Regions from separate parts of the Mesobacillus sp. MER 48 genome, predicted to be linked through region 1. Evidence: predicted binding sites of a transcription regulator. Region 1 holds the regulator's gene; each other region holds the start of a gene.
What was found. Region 1 encodes Rex, which represses fermentation and respiration genes when NADH is low (regulators of the CRP and FNR family bind a similar motif). Its sites were predicted from a motif close to TTGTGAAATATTTCACAA; they were not measured.
Positions count from the first base shown of each region.

Region 2: a site for Rex is predicted at 3,086-3,103, ahead of M3593_RS06700 (YwiC-like family protein). Genes of this name have one in related genera too.
Region 3: a site for Rex is predicted at 3,464-3,481, ahead of pflB (formate C-acetyltransferase). Genes of this name have one in related genera too.
Region 4: a site for Rex is predicted at 2,327-2,344, ahead of M3593_RS06655 (TIGR04053 family radical SAM/SPASM domain-containing protein). Genes of this name have one in related genera too.

Region 1 is NZ_JAMAUR010000012.1:54,274-60,260, forward strand. Features, by position in the region: gene groL (chaperonin GroEL) at 1-438, opposite strand, end outside; gene M3593_RS22380 (hypothetical protein) at 482-685, opposite strand; gene groES (co-chaperone GroES) at 736-1,020, opposite strand; gene M3593_RS22390 (GNAT family N-acetyltransferase) at 1,205-1,732, opposite strand; gene M3593_RS22395 (CPBP family intramembrane glutamic endopeptidase) at 1,973-2,704, shown strand; gene M3593_RS22400 (YdiK family protein) at 2,708-2,908, shown strand; gene M3593_RS22405 (redox-sensing transcriptional repressor Rex) at 2,933-3,589, opposite strand; gene moaC (cyclic pyranopterin monophosphate synthase MoaC) at 3,615-4,109, opposite strand; gene M3593_RS22415 (ABC-F family ATP-binding cassette domain-containing protein) at 4,290-5,987, shown strand, end outside.
Region 2 is NZ_JAMAUR010000002.1:85,490-91,476, forward strand. Features, by position in the region: gene ric (iron-sulfur cluster repair di-iron protein) at 1-407, opposite strand, end outside; gene M3593_RS06685 (molybdopterin molybdotransferase MoeA) at 629-1,894, shown strand; gene mobB (molybdopterin-guanine dinucleotide biosynthesis protein B) at 1,888-2,406, shown strand; gene M3593_RS06695 (respiratory nitrate reductase subunit gamma) at 2,551-2,973, shown strand; gene M3593_RS06700 (YwiC-like family protein) at 3,161-3,877, shown strand; gene M3593_RS06705 (Crp/Fnr family transcriptional regulator) at 4,295-4,987, opposite strand; gene argC (N-acetyl-gamma-glutamyl-phosphate reductase) at 5,210-5,987, shown strand, end outside.
Region 3 is NZ_JAMAUR010000001.1:456,810-462,796, forward strand. Features, by position in the region: gene M3593_RS02285 (D-alanyl-D-alanine carboxypeptidase family protein) at 1-847, opposite strand, end outside; gene M3593_RS02290 (DHH family phosphoesterase) at 1,413-2,612, opposite strand; gene M3593_RS02295 (cupredoxin domain-containing protein) at 2,775-3,224, shown strand; gene pflB (formate C-acetyltransferase) at 3,568-5,793, shown strand; gene pflA (pyruvate formate-lyase-activating protein) at 5,870-5,987, shown strand, end outside.
Region 4 is NZ_JAMAUR010000002.1:76,050-82,036, forward strand. Features, by position in the region: gene M3593_RS06640 (Cof-type HAD-IIB family hydrolase) at 1-433, opposite strand, end outside; gene M3593_RS06645 (prolyl oligopeptidase family serine peptidase) at 647-1,414, shown strand; gene M3593_RS06650 (metal-sulfur cluster assembly factor) at 1,491-1,802, shown strand; gene M3593_RS06655 (TIGR04053 family radical SAM/SPASM domain-containing protein) at 2,405-3,529, shown strand; gene M3593_RS06660 (Crp/Fnr family transcriptional regulator) at 3,629-4,327, opposite strand; gene M3593_RS06665 (nitrate/nitrite transporter) at 4,659-5,987, shown strand, end outside.

The DNA of each region.
Region 1 (5,987 bases):
AACTTGTGCGATAGAAGCTTTGCCTTCGATTGGCTTAGAAATAGCCTTAAGCTCTTCAACAGCTGTAATAACAGCCTTTTCCATACCTTTGCGGATACCCATTGGGTTAGCGCCGGCGGTTACGTTCTTAAGACCTTCACGGATCATCGCCTGTGCAAGAACGGTTGCAGTAGTAGTACCGTCACCAGCAACGTCATTTGTCTTGCTTGCTACTTCAGCAACAAGCTTAGCACCCATGTTTTCGAATGCATCTTCAAGTTCGATTTCTTTTGCGATTGTTACACCATCGTTTGTGATAAGAGGCGAACCGAATTTCTTCTCAAGAACCACGTTGCGTCCTTTTGGTCCAAGAGTTACTTTTACTGCATTTGCAAGAGAATCTACTCCGCGAAGCATCGCGCGGCGTGCTTCTTCACTGAACTTAATTTCTTTTGCCATTGTAGAAAAACCTCCTCAGAATTTTAATGAATATGTTAACCCACTACATTTTTGTTAGTGTCCAGATCCAGCGCCTAGTCCCTCGAGACGATTGTTTAGTGTCGCCTCCTAGAAACTCCGAAACTTCAACTCCGCCGGCAGAAGCAAAAAGCGCTTCTTTGTCTGAGTCTCCAGTTTCTGCGTTTCTGAACAGTCGGCTATACATATCGATTTCGGTCCTGGCAATGAAGTCAAAGAGCGACTTCACTTCCAGGCCCTCCAGCGCTTGTCGGGCCTGACCAAGGCGCTTCCGCTATTCTATTCCACTATTGCTAGAATGTCGTTTTCACGTAGGATCAGGTACTCAGTTCCCTGGTACTTCACTTCTGTTCCTGCGTATTTTGAGAAGATAATGCGGTTTCCGACTTCAACTTCAAGAGCAACGCGCTCACCGTTTTCAAGTACACGGCCAGTTCCAACAGCTACGACTTTACCTTCTTGAGGTTTTTCTTTCGCTGTGTCGGGTAAAACGATACCGCTTGCAGTTTTTTCTTCAGACTCAACAAGCTCGATAATAATGCGATCTCCTAGTGGCTTGATCAAGTGAAACAACCTCCTCAAATTATATGTAGATTTTTTTTATTAGCACTCGCCTCAATAGAGTGCTAACACAATTTATATAATAATGAATCTCTATTTTTTTTGCAAGCGTGAAGCTAAAATTTTTCATGAAAATTCACGAGGGTCCTGATGGTGTCGAATGCTGGTGAAATCTCTGCTGACGGCGTCACTTCCTGGTTTGGTAGAGGACGTGCTTCTTCAGCGGACTATCCTGATCCACTCTTGGGTGAAGAAATGTTTTAACAGGTTTCATGCCGATTTTTTTCATGACATTGACAGAGGGTTTATTGATTTCTGCTGTAAAACTGACGACCTCGCTAAAGCCCAGGTTCTTGAATCCATATTCCAAACAGGCCCTGGCACCTTCTGTTGCATAACCTTGGCCCCAGGCATTTTTCTTCAGCCTCCAGCCAATTTCGATGCACGGGGTAAAATCTGATTCGAATGTTGCCCTGTGAAACCCTATGAATCCAATGAACTCTTTTGTTCTCTTCTCTTCAACCGCATATAACCCAAAGCCGTATTCTTTGAACTCGGCAAGAATCGCCTGATAAAATCTCTCAGTTTCTGCCGAGGATAAAACACGAGGAAAATAATTCATCACATCCGGGTCTGCATTCATTTTGCAAAAGTGCTCTAAATCTGCGCTTAACCAGTCGCGCAAAATCAGTCGGGATGTTTCCAAATAAATCATTTGGACCTCCAATCATTTTTAATTCACCTTAACAAGTATCTGGTAGTCAGGGAATACTAAGTTCGAACAACCAACTTTTTCATCCTGACCCTACAATTTGAACTTTCAAATCATTTACTAGTAGAATATAGAGAGTGTATAGATAAGCAAAGCTATCCCCGTATTTTATTTTACAGGCCAGCATATTATTACGTAAAATTTCAGAACATACATTTCTGCATTATTAAGGAGTTTTTTCGATTGAAAAAAGAATACTGGTACGTCATTATTGCCTATATTGTTATGCAGCTTTCAAGCCTGGTCGGTGTCCCAATCATTGCTTTCATCGGTGCTGCGATGGGAAAAAGCCTTGATGAAATGCAAACCCTTGCGATTCCATACTGGCTTGTGATCAGCTTTTCACTGACTCTTCTGATCATCCTGCTGATTTTAAGGAAGGAAAGAACCATAAATGCTGATTTGCGTGAAGTATCTTCGCCGGCAAGTTCGGCTGCCTGGGCTTTCGCCGGGGTATTCCTGGCCTTGTTCGCGCAGTCGATTGCAGGCAGCATCGAAAGCATGCTTGGAATTGAGATGGGCTCGGAGAATACTCAGGAAATCATCAAACTGATTGAAAGGTTTCCGGTTGTGATTCTCGTCAGCTCGATCATCGGTCCGATTTTGGAGGAAATCGTCTTCAGGAAGATTATTTTTGGCAGTCTGCACAGGAAAATGAACTTTTTCTTAGCAGCCTTGATCAGTTCCGTCATATTCGCACTGGCCCATATGGAGCCGGAGCATGTGATCCTATACTCTGCGATGGGCTTTACGTTTGCCTTCCTTTATGTAAAAACAAAGCGGATCATCGTGCCGATCATCGCCCATGTTACAATGAATACAATGGTTGTACTGCTTCAATCCGTATTCAGGGAAGACATTGAGAGAATGATAAAAGAAGCAGAGAAAATACAAAGCTTTATTGGGGGATTTTAAGTCATGAAGCAATCGCCTATGTTTTCAGGCATTGTCTACATCTTGTTAGGCAGCTTATTCACCTATTTCGCCATCCAAAATGTCAACGATACAGGCTGGGGATTTTTCAGTTATTTGCTCGTCCTGCTCGCAACGTTCGATTTCGGTTCCGGCATCAGAATGATCCTGTTCCATTTCAAACTGAAACAAATGGATAAAAAATAGCTCCTTCATCGAAGGAGCCATTTTTTATTCTTCAGAATCACTGTCTGTCGGATAATGCTTCAAGAAATAAATCAATGATTGCAATTCTACTGCCAGATCAATATGATGGATCCTGATTGAAGACGGTACATTCAGCCTCGCGGGCGTAAAATTCAGGATCCCCTTCACATTCGCCTGTACCAGTCTGTCCGTAATCGGCTGTGCTACCGCTGACGGCACGGTCAGGATCGCCACCTGGATGCCTTCCTCGACAACAACTTTATCGAGGTCATCCATGTGATAGACAGGTACATCGCCAATCTGCGTCCCAACCTTATCCAGGTCGACATCGAAGGCAATTTGAATTTTTGTATTATTGTTTTTGGAAAAATTATAATTCAAAAACGCCGTTCCTAAATTACCAACACCGATCAGCGCAACCTTCGTGAGTTCATCCTGGTCGAGCGTCTTTCGGAAAAAAGTCAGCAGGTAATTCACATTGTAGCCGTAACCCTTTTTACCCAAAGCCCCGAAATAGGAAAAGTCCCTTCTGATCGTAGCCGAATCCACTTTTACCGCTTCACTCAGTTCCGCGGACGATACCCTCTGCTTGCCTGAAGAATGCAAGTTCAATAAAAATCGGTAATACAGCGGCAAGCGTTTTGCAGTTGCCTGCGGAATCTTCATAGCATCATTCGTCATTCTCCATCCTCCACCTGTTCGTATTCTATTTTAACTTCTCATCTCTCTTAAAATCGCCGTTTTTCCCGCCAGTTTTCTCCACAAGATAGGTTTTGCCGATCACCATGCCTTTGTCAACGGCCTTGCACATATCATAAACAGTCAGCGCGCATGCTGATGCTGCTGTTAACGCTTCCATTTCTACCCCTGTATTCCCTTTTGTTTTAACTGCTGCAGCGATATTTAAAATATAATCATTTCCATTTTGCTCCCATTCAAACGAAAGGTCAATTCCTGTTAATGGAATCGGATGGCACATCGGAATGATTTCGGACGTCTTCTTGGCTGCCATGATGCCAGCAACCTGCGCGACTGCCAGGACATCACCTTTTTTCATCTTATTTTCAGTAATCCTTACATATATATCTTCATTAACGGTAATGCTTGAATGGGCGACTGCCGTACGGACCGTCTCAGGTTTTTCACTGACATCGACCATCTTCGCTCTTCCCTCTTCATTAAAATGCGTAAATTCTGCCATCTTCAAGCTCCTTTCAACCAAATAATACACTATTTTCACAAACTTGTGTGTGAACTTTGTTTCTATCTTCACATATAGAAGATGAAATTTTTCTGCCTTACCGCCTGTAGCAGGCCGCACATATTGCCGAGCCAATAGGATTGGGTTACACTATCCCTAAGGCATTAGAGGTGAAAAATAATGATTCTATTACAAGTCAATCAGCTATCAAAATATTTTGCGGCTGATCTTATTTTATCGAATATCAAGTTTGAAATACAGACCAATGATCGTGTTGCTCTTGTCGGCCGGAACGGGGCTGGGAAATCAACCCTCCTGAAAATCATTGCCGGCTATGAATCCCATGACGGCGGCGAGATCATCCGCCCGAAAGGAACATCAATCGGCTATCTTGCCCAGAATACCGGGCTGGAATCCGAGAAAAGTATTTGGGATGAAATGCTGGCCGTTTTTGATCATCTGCACAGCATGGAAAAAGACCTGCGCCGGCTTGAGGAAAAAATGTCTGATCCTAACATTCTGTCGAACGAGTCCGAGTATGAAAGAGTATTGAAGGATTATGACGTTTTGCAGGTCCAGTTCAAAGAAAAAGGCGGCTATCAGTACGAAGCTGACATCCGCTCGGTCCTGCACGGCCTGAACTTCCAGTCTTTTGATTATTCCACAAAAATCTCCACTTTAAGCGGAGGACAGAAAACAAGGCTTGCGCTCGCCAAGCTGTTATTGACACGTCCTGATATTTTGATTCTTGACGAACCGACCAACCATCTGGACATCGACACGCTATCCTGGCTTGAACAGTACCTACAGGGTTATGCCGGTGCGATTCTGATTGTTTCACACGACCGTTATTTCCTTGATAAGGTTGTGAACCAGGTATACGAAATCTCCCGTCACCAGCTGACGAAGTTCCCGGGCAATTACAGCTCATATTTAGAACAAAAAGCAGCAAATTACGAGCGCGACCTGAAGTTATATGAAAAGCAGCAGGATGAAATCTCCAAGCTGCAGGATTTTATCCAGCGGAACCTTGCCAGGGCCTCGACAACGAAACGGGCCCAGAGCCGCCGGAAACAACTCGAGAAAATCGATCGGATGGACAGGCCGATGGGAGATGAAAAGTCAGCTTCCTTCAGCTTCCAGATTGAACGCCAGAGCGGGAATGACGTCCTGAAGGTAAATACACTTGCTGTCGGCTATCAGAATGAAGCCGTATCCGAAAATATCTCTTTTAACCTTTCGCGTGGCGACAGTACTGCACTTGTTGGGCCAAACGGCGTCGGAAAATCGACCTTACTAAAAACAATCGTCGAAAAACTGCCTTCGATTACCGGCAATATTCAGTACGGCTCAAATGTCTCAATCGGCTATTACGATCAGGAACAGGCAGAGCTGAGCTCGAATAAAAAAGTTTTAAATGAACTGTGGGACGAGTATCCACTGAAATCGGAAAAGGAAATCCGCACCGTATTGGGCAATTTCCTTTTTTCAGGCGATGATGTGTTAAAAATCGTCTACACCCTGAGCGGCGGTGAAAAAGCACGGTTGGCACTAGCCAAGCTGATGCTGCAAAAGTCCAATTTCCTAATTTTGGATGAACCGACAAACCATCTGGACCTGGACAGCAAGGAAGTGCTTGAGAACGCCTTGATCGATTATCCAGGCACCATCCTGTTCGTCTCCCACGACCGTTACTTTATCAACAGGATCGCTACCAAGGTCCTTGAGCTCGATCGTAGTGGGGCAACAGAATATCTAGGTGATTATGATTATTATGTCGAGAAGAAGTTAGAGCAGGAAGAACTTGAGGAACTGGCCAGACAGGCGGCCATAGCAGCTGGCATAGTCACCGAATCAGTCAAACAGGACAAGACCTCC
Region 2 (5,987 bases), on a different contig from region 1:
TCTAAGAGCTCCTTTTTTAATTCATAAAAAAGTTCATTTACTTTTAACAGTTCATCGTGGCGTTCACCATGGACTTTCGCTACTTTGGTTACATATGGGCTTAGCATTTTCAGTTCTTCCTCAAGCTCACGGTGGTATTTATTCTTGATATGCTCGATCAATTCTTCAGAATCTGTATCGGTCCATACCTCCATGTTTTCGGCTGTGCCATTATGTTTTTTGTAAAGTTCTTCCAGCTGATTCATCAATTCAGGAACGTCAAGGTTCTGCTCCAACGCGGCTTCTGATAGCGGACGGTTGCCGCCACAGCAAAAGTCGAGTCTGTTTCTCTTGAATAAATCACTGGATTGAGGGAATATATTGACAATATCTTTAACTAGTGAATGTTGTTCAAAAGGCATTTTCATTAAAAAAACCTCCAATAAAAAATGTATACTGTTTACATACTCAGCATAAAGCAAATGTAATTACTACTTGGTGATGTGTATCACACTTCACAAAAAATCTACATATTTTTAAAAGTTTTTATGAGAGAATACTGTGAGGTTTGTTATGTATTCATTTTTACATTACTCTTATAATGAAAAGGGTAATCAATCAAGAGAAGCCTGCAATAGGAGCTGATTATATGTTAGAGCGAAGGAATCCTATCCCAATCGGAGAGGCAGTTAAGAGAGTAATGGAGCACAAAAAGAGTGGCTCTATCGAATATGTTTCAATCAATGAGAGTTATGGGCGCTATTTATCAGAGGATCTGAAAGCCACAAGTGATGTTCCGCATTTTGACAGAGCACCCTACGATGGCTATGCAATAAGGTCAGTCGATTCAGCGGAAGCTTCCCAAAACCAGTCAGTCGAATTTGAAGTGGTGGACCATATTGGGGCAGGAATGCTTACGGATAAGGAACTGGGACCTTTCCAGGCTGTAAGGATCATGACTGGGGCCCAAATGCCAGTTGGCGCCGATGCTGTGGTCATGCTTGAATTAGTAAAGGAAATCGAGCGTGATGGAAAGAAATATATGGAAACGAAACGCAAGCATAATAAAGGAGACAATGTTTCCTATCGCGGCGAGGATGCAAAGGAAGGGGAAGTGCTTGTCAAAAAAGGCACGTTCATCAATCCTGGTATCCAGGCGATGCTGGCGACTTTTGGCTATGCTCAGGTCCCTGTTGCGAAAAAACCGGTGATAGGCCTTTATGCAACCGGCACTGAACTGCTTGATGTCCATGAGCCGCTTGAACCGGGAAAAATCCGCAACAGCAATTCATATATGATTTCCGCTCAGATTCTCCGGGCGGGAGCTGAAGTTAAATATTTCGGTCAGCTGCCTGATGACTTTGACACCTGCTTTGATGCAGTAAGCAAAGCGATTGAGGAAGTGGATTTATTCATTACAACCGGGGGAGTTTCCGTAGGGGACTATGACTACCTGCCGGAAATTTATGCAAAGCTTGGAGCGGAAGTCCTGTTCAATAAAGTAGCGATGCGTCCGGGAAGCGTGTCGACGGTTGCCCAGCTGGATGGCAAGCTGCTGTTTGGCCTGTCTGGAAACCCATCTGCCTGCTATGTAGGATTTGAGCTATTCGCCCGGCCGATCATCAGAACAATGCTGTTTACCGATAAGCCGCATCTAAGGAAGGAAAAGGCGATTTTGGATGCCAATTTCCCTAAGGCAAATCCATTCACAAGATTTGTCAGGAGTGCCTTGACAATCGAAAACGGAAAGCTGGCAGTTACACCGAGCGGTCTTGATAAGTCGAATATTATCATGAGCTTAGCGGGTGCTAATTCACTTATGATTCTTCCGGGAGGAACAAGAGGTTTCGAAGAAGGAACTGAGGTCGAGGTCCTGATGCTAGAGGACCATGTTGGCAGTGACTGGCCTTGGTAAAACCGGTACTGTTCCAGGTGGCAGGATATCAGAACAGCGGGAAGACGACACTGAGCCTTAACCTGATTCAGCAGCTTTCTGCAGCTGGCCTGGAGGTTGCTACGATCAAACACCATGGCCACGGTGGAAAGCCGGATATCGCGGAGGAAAAGGATTCAGGCCGCCATATGGGCGCAGGAGCAGTTGTCTCCCTTGTCGAAGGTGGAGGCAGGCTCGTCCTTCACGCGGAGAATCGGCAATGGTCCCTGGCTGAAGAAATAGAGGTTTTATCCTGCTTCAAGACAGATGTCATCCTGATAGAAGGCTACAAACGCGAGGCTTATCCAAAAGCGGTCATTCTAAGGAACGAAGCAGATTTAGAATTATTGAAAGTTCTTGCAAATATCAAGGTGGTTTTTTATCGTGACCCGAATCTGGCCAATCTATTGAAAGATTGTGCCTGCCCTGTCTTTCAAATGGAAGATGACAGGGGAGTGAATTGGGTTCTTGATTATATTCTCGAGCAAGTTTAGGTGGAAAGTTCGTCTTTCCACCTATTTTTATGTCGAATTTAGCTGGATGGGCGACTTTTATCACTGTCACTTCACACTTGCACGGTTAGAATGTTAAATGGAGTCCGATGATTGTGTAATTTTTGTGAGGTGAAAGCAGTGGAAATGCTGCAGATGTTTTTATGGATTGTCTACCCTTATACGGTAGTTGCCATAGTTGGGATGGGCCTGGTCTGGCGATATGATTCATCAAGGGATGAGGAGGCACGCTCAACAGCAGGGAAGCTTCTGCTGATGGTGGTAAAAGTAATGATGGCTGCGAGTACAGCGACCGGGATTGCCATAGTGCTTTCGAGCAGCATGGCTGATGAACCGCTCCTATTGTTCCGATGGCTGATCAGTCTCGCACAGCTGCAGCCAGACATAAGCTTAATCCTGGAGATTTCCATTCTCTCAAAGATCCATTTTGTCGTTGTGTTCTTGTTCCTGTTAAGTCTGGCATTCACAAAGGAAATTTATTATCTTTTGAAGCCGCATCAATATTTGAAGAAAATCTATCTCAAGCTTCAGGTTGAGAAAAGAGGATGAACTCTTGACTGCACACAATTGGTTATCGAATACAACCAATTGTGTGCAGCTTATTTTATTTTAGTGGCTCTTTTTTGACAGTTCGGTGTCAGTTGCAAACAGGGGTGGCAAAATGTGATGAGTTTCACTTATGTAATCCTCCGGCTGTTTTATAGTTAAAGCAGGAACCAAAAGGGAGTGTTTATTCATGAAATTATTTATGCCAAAACAGCATGGAGCCTGGGCGATGTTGATCATCCCTTTCTGGCTTGGAGCAGCGGCAAGTGAAATCGTCTGGCAGCATATCCCGTTTTTTATTGGGTGGCTATTACTATATTTGGGAACATATCCGCTTCTGTTGATGTTCAAAAAAAAGAAAATCCCGTTTTATCGCAAATGGGCGCTAATCTATATCATCCCATCCTTAGTATTCTTAATGGTCCCGTTATTCACGACACCATCCATTGTGTTCTTTGGGTTTGCGATGATTCCATTTTTCGTCCTTAATGCCTATTTCTCGGCCAAAAATAAAGACAGGGCACTGATGAATGATCTAAGCGCGATCATTGTTTTTTCCATCGCTGGCCTTGCAAGCAGTTATCTGCCTGCTGCAGAAATCAATCAGCACGGTGTTCTCGTTTTTGCTTCAAGTATACTATTTTTCACAGGAAGTACTTTCTATGTGAAAACGATGATCCGGGAAAAGAAAAACAGTCAATTCAAGTGGATATCCTGGACTTATCATTTGCTGGTCCCGGTTTTGTGGCTGGCAGCCGGAGAAGTCATTGTCGCCGTTGCTGCAGTACCAAGCCTGATCAGAGCCGTCGCATTTTACGGCAAGCCACTTAGCGTCATGAAGGTTGGAATATATGAAATCATAAACGCAGCATTGTTTTTCATCATCATGCTTTTCGCAATTCAATAAAAAATAAAGAAAGCCGCCAGAAATCTGGCGGCTTTTCTTTAAGAGATAAGAGAATATATAAATTTCATTTCAAGCTATAAAATTGGAAAGTCGCTATATAAATCGAAAAGTCGCTATATAAAATTGAAAGTCGCTATATAAATTGAAAACTCGCTATATAAAATTGAAAGTCGCTATATAAAATTGAAAGTCGCTATATAAAATTGAAAGTCGCTATATAAATTGAAAACTCGCTATATAAAATTGAAAGTCGCTATAAAAATCGAAAAGTCGCTATAAAAATTGAAAACACTCACTATTTAAATTGAAAATTTCTCTATATAAATCGAAAACTCGCTAAATGTCCAGATCTATCGCCTAGCCTGTCAGGCCTTCCAGCGCTTGTCGGTCCTGATAGGATAGGCGCTTGCGCTTTTCTTATTCAATATTGCATATTTCAATCGGGCAATTCTCGCAGTCGATTTCCCGTTTCAGGCGATGAAGTGCATGTATGGTTATATATCCTTTGTCGATAGAGATGATATCCTGTTTCCTGAGCTCGCTCAATAACCGGTTTACAACTTCACGCGATGTGCCGCAGAAGTTTGCGAGTTCCTGATTTGTCAAGGATACATCAATTTTCATGCCGTCTTCGGTTTTTACACCGAAACTGTTCACCAAACGGATCAGGGTAGAGTACAATGCACCTTTCTTTCCGTGAAGGACCAAATCCCTGAACCTGGTTTGCGATTTGCGGTGCTGCAGGGAAAGCCATTTAACGAGTTCCAGTGCCAATCCGCTATCTTTTGCGATTTCGTCCTCGAGCCGGTCCTTTTGAATAACCGCAACACTCCCGCTTTCAGAAGCCCTGACGTTCAATATATGCTGCGATTCCGGACTGAACAATGTCAATTCTCCAACCAACTCACCGGCAGAGCACATTCTGATCGTAAGCTCGCGCCCATCTGGGATCATTTTGCTGACCTGGAATTTCCCGCTCTGGATAATGTATAACTCATTCGCAGTATTTCCCTCTTCAAAAAGGAAGCTTCCTTTATCGATATTTTTAATTCTATGAACTTTTTCAAACAGCTTATTCATATTTGGTGACAAGGTTGCAGCCGTCAACATGTGATTACCACCTTATTAAGGGAGTTTATACACCCGTCCGTATCTGATATTAATATAATTATATTGTAAAGCATACAAAATCATCAATCTAATTGTGAAATGTTCACATATTTTTAATAATTTAGTTGCCTTTTTATAGTTTAGTTTTTATAATAAAAAGAACTTTACTAATAATTATAAATAAATATGTTTATTTATGCATATCGTGAAAGGAGGAAAAACGTGAAGGCAGCTATTATCGGAACGACAGGTTATGGGGGCGGGGAGCTGATCCGTATACTCAACAATCATCCATCTTTCACTATTCATTCAGTACATACAACACGGGATGAAAAGCCTGTTTCTGCAGAGTATCCCCATTTGACAGGCATCTTTGATAAAGTCCTCACCAGCATTGATCCGGAAAAAATCGTTGATGAATCAGACATTGTCTTCCTGGCAACACCATCGAAAGTTTCCGGAGAACTTGTCGAAAACTTTTTTAATAAAAACATCAAAGTCATCGACCTGTCCGGAGACCTGAGATTAAAAGAATCCAATACTTATAGAAACTGGTATAAGCATAAACCAGTAGACAATTCGATTCTGGCCGAAGCAGTGTATGGCCTAAGCGAATGGAACAGAGAGGAAATTGTGCATGCAAGCATTCTTGCCAATCCAGGCTGCTATCCAACAGCAGCGCTTCTCGGCCTCGCGCCGGTCTTGAAGGAAAAAGTAATTGATCCAAATAGTATAATCATTGATGCAAAGTCTGGCGTATCGGGGGCAGGAAGGTCGCCTTCCCTGGGCACCTTGTATGCTGAGTTGAATGAAAATTTCAAAATTTATAAAGTGAACGAGCATCAGCATATTCCGGAAATTGAACAACAGGTAAGTTTTTGGAATGGTGATGGGGTGAAAATAACCTTCAGCACCCACCTCATTCCGGTAACGAGAGGGATCATGACGACCATGTATGTGAACCTTAAGGAAGATTGGGATACTTCGAGATTGCTGGATT
Region 3 (5,987 bases), on a different contig from region 1:
CACCCTTTTTGATTTGTGCCGATTTATAGGAAGCAAAACCGTAATCAAATAACTTGATCGTATCCTTATAAATCTCTCTTTTGAATTCAGATTTCAGTAATACTGCAGTCAATTGCATTCGGCCATTCTCTGCCGTCGTAGCCAGCGTTTGTTTGGATTGGTCAACAAAACCTGTTTTACCGCCGGTTACTCCTTCATATGGAATTTCACCTTTTAACATTCGATGGTGGGAAAAAATCTGTGTATTCCATGACTCACCTTCCCACTTCAATTCCTTGGTCCCGAAGATCTCCCGGAAATCCTCGTTTTTCATCGCATAGTTCAGAATTAAAGCCAGATCCTTTGCAGTCGTATAGTGATTCTCGTCAAATAAGCCGTGGGGATTGACAAAATGGGTGTTTTTTACTCCGATTTCATTTTCCAGGTATTCATTAATGCTTTGGGAGTAGTTCTCCATTGTCCCATCAAGATGAATAGCAATCGCCAATGCGGCATCGTTTCCCGAATTGATCAGCATACCCTGGATCAGTTTCTTTAAAGTCACCCGTTCTCCAGGATTTAAATACACTCTCGTACCTTCGATCTCCTTGATTTTTTCACTAACGACTACCTGGTCATTCAAATTTGCACTTTCAATCGCATAAATAGCTGTGGCAATCTTTGTAAGACTGGCAGGATACATTCGTTTTTCTTCGTTTTTCCCAAACAGAATGGCACCTGACTGCGTGTCCATCAAGACAGCGGCTTCAGAGGTTAATACAGGATCATCTTCCTCCGCATGTACAAATTGCGCGAAAGAGTACATGCTTATCAGAACCGCCATTGACAATGCCAAAAGTTTTCTCATCCATAACACATCCATTTTAAAATTCTGCAATTATTTTACCAGAAACCGGCTTATAATGGTCCAGTGTTATTAATTTTTAACCCAAATGGAACAAAAGGAAACATTGGCAGGACAAAAAAGGAAGCCTCGATTTATGCGCAGACAACGACTTGTACACTTATGTGTAAAATCGACTCCACGCACAGAAAATCAGAATAGCAACCACAATAAGATACTTTTCCGTATAGAATTAGAAAAAGGGGTTTTCTTGTATTTATATTTGTGAGGAAAAATGAATATAGAAACTTGAGTTGATTGGAGTGGAAGGTGCGTAGACTCCTCCGAAAATGCTAATGCATTTCCATCGTGCGTGGGCACATTCGTTGAAGCTATTCAGTGTCCTGAGGGATCAGCAGGTCAGGTGAGACCCCGCAGGATCGAAGCTCCTGAAACGGAAATCAACGGACCAAATTTAGAAGCTAGTCTAAAAAAAGAGGGTGCCCAAAAGTTTATATTTTTTGAGACATCCTCTTGTTATTTACTTTGAAATCAGTGGCGAGGCTTCTTTTTTTGCTTAATGACACCTTCACGAAAGAAGAACTTTATTATAGACTATGCTTTCAAGGTATCCAACATACACTTCATCCCTCGCAAGTGCTGCTCCATACCTCCTCTTCAAGAAGCGTTCGGCTTCTGGGAAATCATTAAATGGCCCCAGGCTTTCTTCATGCTTTAGCTTTATAATATAGCGTGTTCCATCCTTAAAGATGAAAAACAAGTCCCTATCCCTATTCTCATAGAGACAGCCATTTTTAGAATCCTTTATATTATAAGTATTTTTGAATGCGTCATGTTTGATCGTTTCAAGGGGAAACACTTGATCAATATAACGTTTATAAGCCTCTCCATTTATCGTACATCCAGAAGCCTTCGCATGTCCACCGCCTCCAAATTCTCCTGCGACAGCAGAAACGTCCACATGATCATGAATTGTCCTGAAACTGATTTTCTTGCCACCTACATTTAGGATCGCTATATAATCCAGGTGTGGAAACTCCTTCCCAAGTTCATTACCCAGCTCAGAATGATAGGATTCGGCATGGACGACTCCTCCATAGAGTCCATCATGCTCCATTTGAATGATTTCCCTTTTCTTCCTCCTTATATAACGTTCGATTTTACCCTCTTCCATTTCCAATAACTTTTGCTCAAATTCATCGAATTCGAATCCATTATCTGTTTGAAGCCTGGATATCATACGTTCTTCAAATTCTTCTATAGAAACCATGAAAAATAAATCATTCAGATTTTTCGCCTTGAAATTCTGGTGAATATCCCAATCCCATGTATCATACTGGCGGACCAGCTCAACAAACTCATTAAGTGTACCGTTATCAGCCAATTGGCGTTTGTCTTTCAAGTATTCATAAACTAATGAAGACGCGCTTGTAAGTGTACCAGATTCATCTTCCACTTTTACATATCCCCAGCTATAGTCATTGAAATGCAAAGCCGTTTTATGATGGTCGATCAGGTAAGCCTTCCCTCCTTCTGATACGAAACGATTGATTCTTTCCGTTACTTCGTGGTTGACGGAAAGGTCGGTTATGTATAGATGGTCTTCCTTTTTCAAGCGCTCATTCATTCTCTCAAAATATTTCTCCACCTGAAAATTCAACCCAGATACAGAATTATAGCGGATATCCGCTTGCTCACCGAATGCAAGCCGGAATAGAATCCCACATGCCACTCCATCCAAATCATTATGTGTAAATAAACGGTACATCGTTTTCCACCTTCACTTTCCCAAGCTGTTTACTCTATAAGAGCCTAATTTATAGTCTATTGTTGGCAAGATAATCTATACAAAAGAAAATCCAAAAAATTAGACAAGTTCAACAAGGGGACGAGCATAGATATTTAAAGAGGATTATAAGGAGGTGAAAACATGCATTTCTTTGTATTTAAAAGAAGGACTTTATATTTTATTGGCCTAATTGTCTTCATTGCCATCATCGGCTCAATTTGGATGAATTTAAAACCTGAATCCACTCCAGCTATAGGCGGACAGAATGAACAAATCAGGGAAATACACCTCGTGACAGGAGAATTCAAATCGAATACCGACGATGGTAAAGAAATTGAAGCATACCGCTGGGACCCAGGTACAATCTTCGTTGAAAAAGGCGAAAAGGTAAGCCTGAAAATTCTTGGCGTGAACGGCAAGGAGCATCCTTTCATCATTGAGGGAACAGAAATCAAGGGAGTTGTAAAAAAAGGCCAAGAAACCCTTGTCCCTTTGCAATTTGACAAGGAAGGAACATACAGACTGATCTGCCTTACCCACCCTTCAGCTGAACACAACGGGCCGATGATTGCTTATATTGTAGTGGATTGAAATCCATCCGAGAACAGGAATCCGATTCCTGTTTTTTCTTTTAATTGAAGGTTGTTTTCTCATTAAAATTTAAAATTGACACAAAACATACAAATCACTATAAACACAGTGCAAACATTTCCTGATAGCATAAATACATAAACATTTTTATATAACAGACTCTTTTAAACTTCATTTAATTATAGTACAGTTCACTTCACTTCACAGAGAAACTTCGTTAAAAACTTGTTTTAATAGTTTTGTTCATAATTTCACAAATACGTCACACTCATTCTGTTATATTCGTAGTATGATAATAGTGTGATAACTGTTATACAAACATCCACTTTAGAGGTGAACCAAAATGGAACAATGGAAAGGTTTTAAAAATGGTGCTTGGCAAGAAGAAATCAATGTTCGCGATTTTATCCTGAAGAACTTCTCTGAATATACCGGGGACTCAAGTTTCCTGGAAGGTGCCACAGAAGAAACACTCCAATTATGGCAGCAAGTAATGGAATTGACAAAACAGGAGCGCGAAAACGGCGGAATACTTGATATGGATACTGAAGTGGTTTCCACCATCACTTCACATGGCCCAGGCTATCTTGATAAAACAAAAGAAAAAGTTGTCGGTTTCCAGACAGATCAGCCATTCAAGCGCTCTATGCAGCCATTTGGAGGCATCCGCATGGCAAAGGCCGCATGCGAGGCGTATGGATACGAATTGGATAAGGAAGTTGAGAAGATATTTACTGACTTCCGTAAAACACATAACCAGGGCGTCTTCGATGTTTATACAAAAGAAATGCTCCAGGCCCGAAAAGCCGGCATCATTACCGGCTTGCCAGATGCCTATGGCCGCGGACGGATCATTGGTGACTACCGTCGTGTAGCTCTTTATGGCGTCGACTTCCTGATGGAGCAAAAGAAGAAAGACCATGGAATGACGAGCAGTGTCATGACTGAAGACACAATGCGCCTGAGAGAAGAAATCTCTGAGCAATACCGTTCATTGAATGAATTGAAGCAGCTTGCTAAGAGCTATGGATATGATATTTCCAAGCCAGCAACCAATGCAGCGGAAGCTTTTCAATGGGTCTACTTTGCATACCTTGCAGCAATCAAAGAACAGAACGGTGCAGCAATGAGCCTTGGACGTGTCGCGACCTTCCTGGATATCTATATTGAACGCGACCTCCAAAATGGAATCCTGACTGAACAAGAGGCACAGGAACTTGTCGACCATTTCGTCATGAAGCTTCGTCTCGTGAAATTTGCGCGCACGCCAGATTACAACGAGTTATTCAGCGGGGACCCTACCTGGGTAACAGAGTCAATTGGCGGTATGGCCCATACCGGGCAGTCACTTGTGACAAAGAACTCTTTCCGTTTCCTTCATACTCTTGATAATCTTGGCCCCGCACCGGAGCCTAACCTGACTGTTTTATGGTCCCCTGCCCTGCCAGAGAACTTCAAGAAATATTGTGCTGAAATGTCCATTAAAACAAGTTCAATTCAGTATGAAAACGACGATTTGATGCGCTGTGAATATGGTGATGACTATGGGATCGCCTGCTGTGTATCCGCGATGGAAATCGGCAAGCAGATGCAATTCTTCGGTGCCCGTGCCAATCTGGCAAAAGCTTTGCTTTACGCAATCAACGGCGGTGTCGATGAAAAGCTTAAGATCCAGGTTGCACCAGCCTTCGGCCCGATTACTTCTGATGTACTGGACTATAAAGAAGTAATGGAAAAATTCGATAATGTTATGGAATGGCTTGCTGGCCTTTACATCAACACTCTCAATGTTATCCACTACATGCATGACAAATACAGCTATGAACGGATTGAAATGGCTCTTCATGATACAGAAGTCCTCCGTACAATGGCAACCGGGATTGCAGGGTTAAGTGTCGTAGCGGATTCATTGAGCGCAATCAAGCATGCAAAGGTAAAAGTTATCCGTGACGAGAAGGGCATTGCAGTTGACTTTGAAACAGAAGGCGATTTCCCTAAATACGGCAACAACGATGACCGTGTCGACAGCATTGCTGTAGGGCTTGTCAAGAGCTTCATGACAAAACTGCGCAAGCACCCGACATATCGCAACTCTGTCCATACTATGTCGATTCTTACCATTACTTCAAACGTTGTATATGGCAAGAAGACTGGCAATACACCAGATGGCCGCCGCGCAGGCGAACCATTTGCACCAGGTGCCAATCCAATGCACGGCCGCGATACTAAAGGTACGCTTGCTTCCCTCTCATCAGTGGCTAAGCTTCCATACAGCTATGCAATGGACGGCATTTCCAATACTTTCTCCATCGTACCAAAAGCACTTGGTAAAGATGAAGAAAGCAGAACGAACAATCTTGTATCCATCCTTGACGGATATGCAATTAAGGATGGACATCACTTAAACGTCAACGTATTCAACAGGGAAACACTTTTAAACGCAATGGAACATCCTGAGGAGTACCCTCAGTTGACAATCCGTGTTTCTGGATACGCAGTGAACTTCATCAAGCTGACACGTGAGCAGCAGATGGATGTCATTAACCGTACTTTCCATGAAACAATGTAGACATCAATCGTGAACTGAACAGGAGCTGCCCTCCCTGGTGGCGGGTCCTCCTGTTTTATTGAAAGGAGAAATCATCATGAACGGAAACATTCATTCTATCGAAACCTTCGGAACTGTAGACGGACCCGGAATCCGCTATGTCATCTTCACGCAGGGGTGCCTGCTGCGCTGCCAGTTCTGCCATAACGCAGATA
Region 4 (5,987 bases), on a different contig from region 1:
TTAGGTACCGTCTTAAATCACCGGTTGTTATATTTGGGTTGCCTAAATTGAAGATATCCATCAATTTTTCATCATGATAATGGACATATACATCATCGATCACTTCGGCGATGATGTTATAAAATTTAAAGTCATCGAGTGCTTCGACAATGTCCTTGGCAACATCGATCGATAAAGGGGAATGATGTACACCCCAGCTGTTGTCAAGCGGATGGTGAATGAAAGCTCCATTGAAATTGACGATTGGTGTGTCCAGCTGCAGTTCATGGTAATACATTTCACTCGAACGGAATGGTCTACCTGTAGCGATCATAACTACATGTCCTTCTTCACGTGCTTTTTTGATGACTCGTTTGTTTCGTTCAGAAATCTTTTTATCATCTGTAAGTAATGTACCGTCCAGGTCTAAAGCGATTAAATGTTTTTCAGCCATAAATACTCCTTCTTATCTCTGTTTTTTAAATCCTATGCGTATGATTGGCTCTTTTTTCATAAGAGTTCTACAATACATATTTGGATGGTAGTGAATTTCTTCTTATAACCACTATGGTAACCATTTTACATTTAAATTGTAAAAAAATCATATAACATACTTTAAAGCGCGGTAAAATTTATTGTCTGTTCGCATAATTTGGAGGGTTTAACAGTGATTTTAGTCGAAAAGAAACGCATTCAAGATATTCCCGTTCTTCATATCGCAAAACAAAGTCAATTTTCAGATAAAATGCCATTGATTGTTTTTCTGCATGGTTTTACAAGCAAAAAGGAACGAAACATGCATTATGCCTATCTCTATGCCGAAAAAGGTTTTAGGGTGATCATGCCAGAAGCAAAATACCATGGAACCCGCAGTGAGGGATTGTCAGAGACAGAACTTGGCTTCCGTTTCTGGGAAATCGTCATAACTTCTATCGAAGAGCTTTCATCAATCAGAACAGAATTGGTCGATGAAGGACTAGTTTATCCTTCGAGGATTGGCGTAGCCGGAACATCGATGGGCGGCATCACCACGCTAGGCGCGATGGCTAAGTATGACTGGATCAAGGCCGGCGTGAGTTTAATGGGCAATCCGTCATTTGAGCAGTTTGCTCTGTGGCAGCTGAATGAAATGGAAAAACGGAATGTAAATATCAATTTATCGAAAGAAGAAATTTCAGAACTGCTCAATCAGCTGAAGCAGTATGACCTCAGCCAGCAGCCGGAAAAACTGAACAAACGTCCTCTGTTGTTCTGGCATGGCAGGATGGATCCAGTAGTACCATATGAATCGGCCTATCATTTTTATGAGCAAACCAGGAAAAACTATGTGGGAACAAAAGGAATGTTGGAGTTCATTACGGATGAACATGCTGGGCACAATGTGTCAAACGCTGGTGTAGAGGCTTCAGCAGAGTGGTTTGCAAAGCATATCTAATACCTTCCGCTTTTAATGGGAATGAATCATTGTTATGATAGAAACAGGTACAGCATTAATAAAGGAGTGTTCACCGATGGATGAAGAATTAAAAGAGAGCATTATGGGTGCGCTTGAGATGGTCGTTGACCCTGAACTTGGCGTAGATATCGTGAATTTAGGGCTTGTATATGATGTTGATTTGAATGAAGAAGGGCTTGCAACTGTAACGATGACCCTGACGTCAATGGGCTGCCCGCTTGCCGGCACAATCGTCGAACAGGTAAAATTAGCACTTGCCGACCTTCCAGAAGTCAAAGATACAGAAGTGAACATTGTTTTCAATCCGCCATGGTCAAAAGACATGATGTCACGTTACGCGAAAATTGCCCTTGGGGTAAGGGATTAATCAGCCTTTTGAAACAACAGGAAAATTTCTTGCTGTCAGACTGTAGACAAACTCGATGGAATTCGAGCTTGTCTACAGTTTTTTTGTTTGTGCTGGAATGGGGCTTTTGATTACCGTTCCAGGCGCTTCGCTTTCCGCGGGGCCGGCGCTGAGCCTCCTCGCCGCCGTTGGCGTCTGCGGGGTCTCACCTGTCCGTCTGATCCCACAGGAGTCTACGCGCCTTCCACTCCAATCAACAGGATTCCTCAACTTAGTGTGGAACTAACCGTAAGTCTCTTTTAAAATAGATACATATAACGCTAAATGTGATAAAGATACATTCCAAGAACAATCCAATCCCTCGTGATCAAAAGTTAGAAATGGTTGCATTAGACCAGCTGGTTCATCAGACCATTTAGTCCGCAAGATAAAAGCAGCCCTTGATTTTTCTTTCATCTGACAGCAGGAAATCTCCTGCTGTTTTTATTTGTCCTGAAAACAAAGGTCACAAAATTGTCATAGAAAAAAACGATTGGCCATAATTTATGTGAGTTAGTTCACTTAAACATGTTGGAAACACTTATATACTTCTTGTATAGAGAAGTACTTAAGGAGGCGCCAATATGTTTGATAGAGATTTTAACAAAGACCCATTCATTGTGATTTGGGAACTTACAAGAGCCTGCCAGTTGAAATGCCTGCACTGCCGTGCGGAGGCACAATATAGAAGAGATCCTCGTGAACTGTCTTTCGAAGAGGGAAAAGCGCTGATTGACCAAATATACGAAATGAATAATCCGATGCTCGTGTTCACAGGCGGAGACCCTTTAATGAGGGAGGACGTTTTTGATATCGCCGAGTACGCTGTAAAAAAGGGTGTCCGTGTATCGATGACACCTAGTGCGACACCGAATGTAACCAAGGAAGCGATCGAAAAGGCAAAGGCGGTCGGTCTATCGCGATGGGCCTTCAGTATCGACGGACCAACAGCAGAAGTTCACGACCACTTCAGGGGAACAGCCGGTTCCTTTGATTTAACGATGGAAAGAATAAAATATCTGCACGAGCTCGAAATTCCGATACAGATCAATACCGTCATTTCCCGATATAATATAGAGTATTTAGATGAAATGGCAAAAATGGTTGAAGATCTGGAATGTGTCCTGTGGAGTGTATTTTTCCTTGTCCCGACAGGACGCGGCCAGGAAAAGGACATGATTTCACCTGTGGAGCATGAAAAAGTGTTCCAATGGCTTTATGATTTAAGCAAACGGGTGAAGTTTGACATAAAAACTACAGCTGCCCAGCACTACCGCCGGGTTGTCATCCAGCAAAAAATGCGTGAAGCCAGGGATCATACAGACGAAATCAACTACTTGACGGCCCTGACAAATGAGGGGTTGACGGGATCCATCGATGGTCTCGGCCGGGCTCCAAAAGGTGTTAACGATGGAAATGGGTTTGTATTCATATCCCATATTGGAGATGTGTACCCGAGCGGATTGCTACCGGTTAAAGCAGGGAATGTCCGGGAACAGCCTCTTGCTGAAATTTACAGGGAATCTCCCGTATTCAAGTCACTGAGGAATCCTGATGAATACAAAGGGAAATGTGGTGTTTGCGAGTTCAGGCATGTATGCGGAGGTTCGCGTTCTCGGGCATATGCCATGACAGGAGATTACCTGGAGAGCGAACCGTTCTGCGTGTATATTCCTAAAGCGCTGAGAAAACAAAAGCAGGAAAGCTAACAAAGCAGGGAAAAGGAAAGATAAAAAGCAGCTCCGCTTATAAAAGGGCTGCCTCATAATAGAAAAGCGAGTGAAGCTGGGCTTCACTCGCTTTTTATATTAGTCGATTGAACAGAAAACCGCCGGACAATTTTCACAGCCGATTTCCTTGCGTAAGTAATCTACATCATGGATCAGGATTTTCCCTTTTTTAATGGAGATGATTCCTTCGCGTTTCAAGTCATTCAGAATCCTGTTTGTACTTTCACGTGATGTGCCGCAGAAATTGGCCAGTTCCTGATTTGTTAATGGAAGGTCAATCAGAATGCCGGTATCTTTATGGATACCATAGCTGTTCGTCATCCTGATCAATGTAGAGAATAGCGCTCCCTTTTTTCCGTTAAGTACTAAATCACGGAATTTAGTCTGTGTTTTGCGGAAATGGTCGCTCATCCATTTCATGAATTCGAATGCGAGTGATGGATTTTGAAAAATCTCCTTTTCGATGACATCTTTCCTGATTGCGGAAATGGTTGCATCCTCCAGGATCAATGCGCTAAGCAAATATTTTGGTGCCTCGGTAAACAGGGTCAATTCCCCGCATAGATCATTTTCTCCGCAAATCCTTAACGCAAGTTCGCGCCCATCCTGGGTAACCTTGCTAATCTGCACCTTTCCGCCAAGAATCAAATAAAGCTCCTCTGCCTCCATGCCTTCCTGGAACAAGTATGTGCCCTTCTTAACCTTGAATGTCCTGTCTGCAAACTGGAGCAATTCTTTAATTTCTATTGAATGAGTCACTTTCGTTGTGTTTGGCATGGTCATCACCCTTTTTTAGAATATAAGCTTCCGTGGCTTTTCGTTATTGAGACAATAATAACATCTGGATAGTGTTAACTAAATAACGCATGGGGAATTGTCAAAATCCCGTCACATTCTCTCTTCGTTTTGTTCACATTTTCGAAACAAAGTTGCTATAGGTATATTATATCGATAAAAAAAGTAAGTTGATTCCGATGTTAGAAGTCAACTGTGACAGTTTATTGAACAAAGAAATAGGAGTGAAGTTCTTCACATCATAAGGCCATGTATTTTTCTACGATTTATTTATCAAGCAATAATCGCCTGAAAACTAGGAGGGGGAAGAATCATGCGAACACAAAAAAATCAGCTGCCGCTTCAAACGCTCAGTCTGGTTGCAGGTTTTATGGTGTGGGTTATTTTATCCGCATTAATGCCGTTCATTAAAGAGGATATAAAGCTTACAGCAAATCAAATCGCGATGGCGACTGCCATTCCTGTTGTCCTGGGTTCCGTTATGAGGATACCGATTGGATACTGGACAAACAAATATGGAGCACGAAAACTGTTCTTTGTCAGCTTCGCATTCCTGTTGTTTCCGGTGTATTTCATCAGTCTGGCAGATTCTTTTATTGACCTGCTGATCGGCGGCTTGCTGGTCGGTATAGGTGGTGCAATTTTTTCTGTCGGTGTGACATCCCTCCCGAAATACTATCCAAAAGAACGCCATGGATTTGTGAACGGAATTTATGGGGTAGGCAATCTCGGAACTGCGGTCACGACTTTTTCGGCACCGGTCATTGCATCGCAGATTGGCTGGCAGTCAACAGTCCAGCTTTACCTGGTGCTTTTACTGGCATTTGCATTGCTTAACTTTTTCCTTGGTGACAAAAATGAACCCAAAGTTCCTACACCACTGGGGGATCAAATTAAAAGTGTATACAAGAACCAGAAACTCTGGGCATTGAGTCTGTTTTACTTCTTAACATTTGGATCATTTGTAGCTTTTACGATCTACCTGCCGAATTTCCTTGTGTCACATTTTGAGCTCGATAAGGTAGATGCCGGAATCAGGACAGCAGGATTCATTGCCCTTGCTACATTCTTCAGGCCGATTGGCGGCTGGCTTGGTGATAAATTCAACTCATTCATCATCTTGATGATTGTCTTTGCAGGCATGACCATTTCAGGAATACTGCTGTCTTTCACACCTTCCCTGACCCTTTATACGATTGGCTGTCTTACGGTAGCAATCAGTGCGGGGATTGGCAATGGTACCGTCTTCAAACTAGTGCCGCTTTATTTTTCAAAACAGGCGGGGATCGTGAATGGTATAGTATCAGCGATGGGTGGATTGGGAGGCTTCTTCCCGCCGCTTATGCTGGCCTTCCTGTTCAACCTGACAGGGCATTATGCCATTGGTTTCATGGCTTTGTCGCAGGTTGCACTTGCGAGCCTGATCATCGTCATCTGGATGTACTATCAGGATAAATTGAGCCTTGCTAAAAATATCATCGACCATACTGCAGAGGGAATCATGATCACGGATGTGAAAGGCATGATTGAAAAGGTTAACCAATCTTTCACGAATGTAACGGGATATAAAGCTGAGGAAGTCATTGGGAGAAACCCAAGAGTCCTGAGGTCAGGAAAGCATGGGGAGGCTTTTTACAAGGAG